2 regions of the Chryseobacterium sp. CBSDS_008 genome follow, and region 1 is predicted to be linked to the other one. Evidence: riboswitches for the same ligand, from Rfam matches in the RefSeq annotation. Region 1 holds a riboswitch; the other holds the start of a gene.
The links. A riboswitch is a leader RNA that binds a small molecule or an ion and turns the genes downstream of it on or off. The one in region 1 is predicted to bind S-adenosylmethionine.
Positions count from the first base shown of each region.

Region 2: it holds a riboswitch for S-adenosylmethionine, as region 1 does, so the genes downstream of both, ACP3T3_RS17220 (alpha/beta fold hydrolase) here and ACP3T3_RS16495 (SusC/RagA family TonB-linked outer membrane protein) in region 1, are expected to answer to the same signal.

Region 1 is NZ_CP188202.1:3,645,693-3,649,250, forward strand. Features, by position in the region: gene ACP3T3_RS16490 (type II 3-dehydroquinate dehydratase) at 129-536, opposite strand; SAM riboswitch class I at 782-880, shown strand; gene ACP3T3_RS16495 (SusC/RagA family TonB-linked outer membrane protein) at 964-3,558, shown strand, end outside.
Region 2 is NZ_CP188202.1:3,795,764-3,799,321, reverse strand. Features, by position in the region: gene ACP3T3_RS17220 (alpha/beta fold hydrolase) at 1-870, opposite strand, end outside; SAM riboswitch class I at 931-1,037, opposite strand; gene ACP3T3_RS17215 (MGH1-like glycoside hydrolase domain-containing protein) at 1,226-3,558, shown strand, end outside.

The DNA.
Region 1 (3,558 bases):
AAAGCCTCATCAACGATGAGGCTTTCTTATTTTATTTCTCGCAATTTAATAGCAGTAAATATTACCTCCTACCTTTCCTACTATCCATAATTATCTGTGAAAATCTGGGTAATCTGTGGTTGAAAAAATTATTTCAAGCTTAATAAAGCCAATCTATATCCATCCATTCCAAAGCCAGATAAAACCGCATCCGCATTTGTTGCCGTTACAGACTTCTGTCTGAATTCCTCTCTTTTGTAAATATTACTGATGTGAACCTCTACTTTTGGTTTGCGGATATTTTTCAAACAATCTGCAATAGCATAAGAATAATGGGTGAAAGCTCCCGGATTAATCACTACAGCATCAAAATCATCTTCCTGAAGCCTGTTGATAAGTTCTCCCTCGATATTCGACTGGTAATATTTTAATTCATGAGACCGAAACTCGGACCTTAAAATTTCCAAATAGTTTTCCATAGAAACATTTCCATAGATTTCCGGTTCTCTGGTTCCTAAAAGATTGAGATTTGGCCCGTTTATAATCAAAACTTTCATCCTATAAAATTAAAAACTTTTTTCAATTAATCACACACAAATTAACCTCAGGTTGAATTTATATGACTTTGAATTATTAATAATGATATTTATCATGTATGAGAATATAGCAACGGTTGCAACTCCTTATTATAATGGATTTTATTAAAATTTTATGTTAATTTTTTAAAATTTATCATGAAAAATCTATAAGTCTACTTGTTTTGTAGACTAAAAGTTTTTAGCTTTGCAACCATATTTCGATCGGCTTATAAAGAAAGACGGAGGGAACTGACCCTGTGAAGTCTTAACAACCTACCCGTGCGGCAAGGTGTTACATTCAGCCTTTTAAGGAAAAATAAGCATTTGGTTTATCGTATTTATCGATGCCCTTTGCTGACTTTTCTGCAAAGGGTAAATTTTTAATATATGATAAATAAAATTGATTATGATTAGCAAAAATTTATTCAATTCTAAAACCTGGATACCTCCGGTTGCTGTATTTTTTCTGGGAGTGGCCAGTGTAAGCGCGCAGAATTCCAGGCCGAACAAAGACAGCCTCCATGAAAAAGAAATTGATGAAGTAGTGGTGGTAGCCTATGGAAAGGCAAAAAGAAACAGCTATACAGGTTCAGTAGCAACCATTTCCAGCGATAAGATCAATAACAGGCCTGTCACCAATATTACCAAAGCATTAGAAGGGCAGGTTGCGGGGATCCAAACAACAAGTGCATCAGGACAGCCCGGCGCGGTTTCTACCATCCGGATCAGAGGGATTGGCTCCATCAGTGCTTCCAGCGACCCTTTATATGTGGTGGACGGAATTCCTTTTGACGGAAACCTGAACTCTATCAGCCCAAGCGATATTGAATCTATCAGTGTCTTGAAAGATGCTACAGCAAGTGCCTTGTATGGTTCAAGAGGAGCAAACGGAATTATCATCATTACTACAAAATCAGGTAAAAAAGGAGAAGCTAAAGTCAATTTCAATATCAGTCAGGGATTCTCAGGAAGAGCTGTCAAAGATTATGAACAGGTAAATACGGATCAGTATTTTCAACTCTATTGGGAAGCATTGAGAAACGGATATCAGTCCGGAAAAGTTTCTTCTCAGCAGGCTGCCCAGATGGCAACGGATAACCTTGTTTCTACCCTTGGAATCAATCCTTATGGGACCGCTTATCCAAAACCGGTAGGAGCAGATGGAAAGCTATTACCGGGTGCCTCACCACTTTGGAATGACGACTGGAGAGATATTTTACAAAGAGTAGCTTCAAGAAATCAGGTAGATCTTGATATCAGTGGAGGAAGTGAGAAAAGCAATTATTTCTTTTCCCTGGGCTATCTTGATGATAAAGGAATGGCGATTGAATCAGGCTATAAAAGATACAATACCCGATTAAAAATCAATTCTGAAGTAAAAAAATGGCTGAATGTTGGGGTAAACCTAAATTACACAAACAGTGTTCAGCAGGCACCTACTTCTTCGGATTCCAAGGCCAGTAATATCATCAATGCGGCAAGATTCATCCCTTCATTCTACCCTTATTATGAGAGGAATGCTGATGGAACTTACATTTTGGATGCTGATGGAAACCCGGTTTATGATTTTGGAAAATACAGACCTACGAATGCGCTTCAGAATCAAAATGCGGCAGCAACCCTTCCATTAGACAAAAACGAAAATAAAGAAGATAACTTTTCAGGAAAAGGATTCATGGAGTTCATTTTCTTACCGGAGTTGAAATTCAAGACCAGCTTTTCTGTTGATTTGGTGAATTATAACGGGCATTATTATTCAAATCCATTACTGGGACAGGGTGCTGAAATCGGAGGTTCGGTGACGAAAACCAATACCAGAACGCTTTCTTATACCACCAGCAATATACTGACGTATGATAAAAAGTTCGGAAAGCATCACATCAATGCTTTAGCAGGACACGAATTCTATAAATATGATTATCAGACAATTTCCGGAACAAGAAGCCAGTTTTCTCTGCCATACTATTATGAGCCGGATGCGGCTTCTCTATTAGGGAGCTTCAGTGGAAACAGTAATAAATTAAGCTTATTAAGCTTCCTGGGAAAAGTAGAATATGATTATAACAACACCTATTTCTTATCCGCATCAGGAAGAGCAGACAGCTCTTCAAGATTTGAAAAAGATAACAGATGGGGAAGATTCTGGTCAGTAGGAGGTTCATGGAAGATATCCAATGAAGAATTTATTAAAAGTTTAAATGTCTTCAATCAATTAACATTGCGAGCCAGTTATGGAGGTCAGGGAAATGATAAATTACTTCGTCCCAACGGACAGCCTCTTTATTATGCATATCAGGAGTTGTACCGATTTATCAGTCTTGGGGGAGAACCGGGAACCACGCTTGAAAAAACATCTACCAATAATGTGAAGTGGGAAACCAACCTTAATTTAAATGTAGGATTGGAGTTCGCTGTTCTTAATAACAGGATTAAAGGAAATATCGAATACTTCAAAAGAAAAAGCCAGGACCTTCTGTTTAATATGCCGGTTGCTCCATCATTGGGAATCAGTGATTACCCTGCCAATATCGGAACGATTCAGAATACAGGATTTGAATTTTCATTATTTACAACTCCGATTAAGACTGATGATTTCCAATGGAATGTGGATGTAAACCTGAGTACTTTAAATAATAAAGTAACCAAGTTGCCTGGTGGTTCTCTGGTCGTAGGAACTAAGTTACTGACAGTAGGAGGTTCTGTATATGATTTCTTTATTCCGGAATGGGTAGGGGTAGATCCGAGCAATGGAAAGCCATTGTGGAAAACAGTTTCTACCGATGCCAGTGGAAATTCAGTGGAAGGAACTACTTCGGAATATTCAAAAGCTACAAAATTGCTGCAAGGTTCTGCATTGCCTAAACTGACTGGAGGAATCAGCACCAGTATCACTTATAAGAATTTTGATTTTTCAGGATTACTGACCTTCAAAATCGGAGGGAAAATTTTAGATACCGACTATACTTCTATCATGCATAACGGAAGTGCCGGAGGACGCGCA
Region 2 (3,558 bases), 150 kb from region 1:
AGATTGGATCTCGTGATAAGAAACATCCTTATTTTTCTCTTGTAAGTTTTCAAAACACATTCGGATTTCAGAAGCCGGGAAGAATAAGTCTGTATCTACGGAGATCATGTGCATTCGCGCCTGTATGTTCTCCAGTCCTGTCTCATCAGCATTGATATTCATCAGGAGATGATTCATCAGTTTGTATGCTTTTAAACTAAACCTCTCGTTTAGTGCATTACCATGATAAACCAGCCAGTCTTCTGATTCCAGGCGTTGTTTGTCCTGGTTATATTGGTTTTGAAATCTGTCATTGAGTGACTGTGGAGTTCTGTAACACAACATGGCATGAATTCTCGCTTTCTGTAATGGTTCTTCTTTATCATTCAATAAAAATTTCTGAACCAGACATTGGGCATGAAGCCAATCGTGTGTTCTGTAATCACAGGCAATAGGAATAAATATTTCTGCGAGATCCGGCTGCCTGGCAAGCATTTCCCAGGCAATGCCTCCTCCCAGAGAGCCTCCTATAATGGCATATAGGTTTTTGATATGTAAAGCTTCAAGCCCTTTCAGAAATATCTGTGCGATATCTGAAGGCGTAAAGTCTTCATAATCTTCAATTAAAAAATTGTCATATCCGTTTCCGGGTATGTTGAAGCACAGCACTGTATATTTATCGGTATCAACAATCTGATTTTCTCCTACCAGCTGCTTCCACCATCCTTTTTCTCCGGATACATTTGAGTTTCCGGTAAGAGCATGGTTGATTAAAATGACAGGGGCTGTAAACAGATTTTTCCCAAAAAGCTGATAGCTTAATGAGATATGGTATTCCTTTTGGGAATTGGTTTGATACGAAAGATTAATATAGTTTAGTTCTGTTTTCAATTCTATTAAATTTTAATACAATTGAAAATGCCACAGGAAATGGCTGAAAAGAACTTCAGTAAGTTATCTGTCCAAAATACTTTGGTAGAACGTAGCACCTTCTTTGCTTGCGCAAAGGGTTGCTAAGGTTTCATAGGGTCTAATCCCTCAACCTTTCTTGATAACATTTTCAATATTTGAATGAACGAATGGTGCAAAGGTAGCTCTTTTCTTTTAATTTCAAAAAAAAATTATTTTAATATTTAAAAAAGCCCTTAAATACAAGTATTTCAAAGCTGTATTAAGAATTATTCAGATGAAAAAAATTGGAATTACTTTTCAAAAAAACTAACTTCGTATAGAAAAGTGATGAGATATGACCGCCGAAAAAGAAAGACTACAAGATACCAAATGGAAAAACTGGGGACCTTATGTAAGCAACCGGCAGTGGGGAAATGTACGCGAAGATTATAGCCCGAACGGGAATGCATGGAATTTTACCAATCATAGCAATGCCGAAAGCTATGCCTACCGATGGGGTGAAGAAGGTATTGCCGGAATTTCTGATGTAAAGCAGCTTTTATGTTTTGCTTTCTCATTTTGGAATAAGAATGATAAAATGGTAAAGGAAAGATTCTTTGGATTGAGCAACCCTCAGGGGAATCATGGGGAAGACATTAAAGAAATCTTTTATTATCTGGATAATACGCCTACTCACAGCTATATGAAGATGGTGTATAAATATCCGATCAATGAATTTCCTTATGATGAGCTTGTTGCAGAAAACGGAAGACGCAGTAAAAAGGAACCTGAATATGAGCTATTCGATACCGGAATTTTCGATAATGATGAATATTTTGATATTTTCATTGAGTATTGCAAAGCCGATCACAATGATATTCTGGCCCGAGTAACAGTCTGCAACCGAAGCCAGCATAATGCACCTATTGTTGTAGCACCTACAGCATGGTTCAGAAATAACTGGAAATGGGGTTACAATACTTATAAAGGAGAACTGAGTGCTTCTGATGACGGATGTATAAATATCGGGCACGACAGTATTCCTATCAAAAAGTTCTATTCCCGGAATCCAAATGCACAAAGTGTATTCTGTGATAATGAAACCAATACCTCCAGGCTTTACGGAGCTCCTAAAACAGAGGATACTTATTATAAAGATGGAATCAATAATTTCATTATTCATGAAACCAATACCATAAATCCTGAACAAAAGGGAACAAAAGCTTCTTTTCTGATTGATGAGCTTATTGGAGCTGGAGCATCAAAAGTTTTTGAATTCAGATTATGTCCCGATGAGACTGATGAGCCTTTTGAAAACTTTGATCATATTTTTGACATGCGACAGGCTGAAGCTGAAGAATTTTATAACGAAATTCAGAGTGACACCGTAAATGAAGACGAAAGAAATGTTCAGAGACAGGCTTTTGCAGGACTTCTCTGGAACAAGCAGTTCTATCATTATAATATCGGAAAATGGCTGAAAGGAGATCCTAATTTTGAGGCTCCAAGAAACTTCAACGAATATGTAAGAAATACAGAATGGAATCATCTTCACAACAAGGATATTATTTCCATGCCTGACAAATGGGAGTATCCATGGTATGCAACGTGGGATCTGGCATTCCACTGTGTGCCTTTTTCTATCATCGATGCTGAATTTGCCAAAGGACAGCTTTTACTCCTTACGAAAGAATGGTACATGCATCCTAACGGGCAGCTTCCTGCCTATGAATGGAATATGAGCGATGTGAATCCGCCTGTACATGCCTGGTCCTGCTTCCGTGTTTTTAAAATTGATGAAAAAAATAACGGAAAGCCGGATTTATTATTTTTAGAGAAAGTATTCCAGAAACTGCTGCTTAATTTTACCTGGTGGGTGAACCGAAAGGATAAAAACGGTAAAAATATTTTCGGAGGCGGTTTCCTTGGGCTTGATAATATCGGGGCTTTTGACCGGAATATGGTTTTAAAAGATGGCCAGCACCTTGAACAGGCAGATGGCACCAGCTGGATGGCCATGTATGCACTGAATATGATGCGTATTGCCATGGAACTTGCCCAATATTACCAGGTATATGAAGATATGGCGATCAAGTTTTTTGAACATTACCTTTATATCGCTGAAGCCATGGAAAACCTGGGTGAAGGAACAAAAGGCCTGTGGAACGAGGAAGACGGATTTTTCTATGATGTATTGCAGCTTGGAAACGGAGACAGTGTTTCTTTAAGATTAAGGAGCATTGTAGGCTTGATTCCTCTGTTTGCTGTTGAAATTGTAGACCACCGTCTGTTGGAAAAGATGCCGAATTTCAGAAGCAGAATGGAATGGATCCTAAAAAATAAACCGGAACTTACCAAACTTGTCTCCCACTGGGATGAGGAGGGACAGGGACGAAAGCATCTGATGAGCATCCTCCGCAAAAACAGGCTTACTAAAGTTCTGACCAGAATGCTTGACGAAAAAGAATTTTTAAGTGCTTATGGAATCCGTGCAATGTCTAAAGTATATGAGGAAAATCCGTTTGTATTCTCCGTGCATGGAACAGAAAATATGGTGTATTATACTCCTGCAGAAAGTGACAGCCGGATGTTTGGCGGAAACAGCAACTGGCGCGGACCGATATGGTTTCCTATTAACTTCCTGATTGTAGAAAGTCTGCAGCGCTTCCACTATTATTACGGAAACAG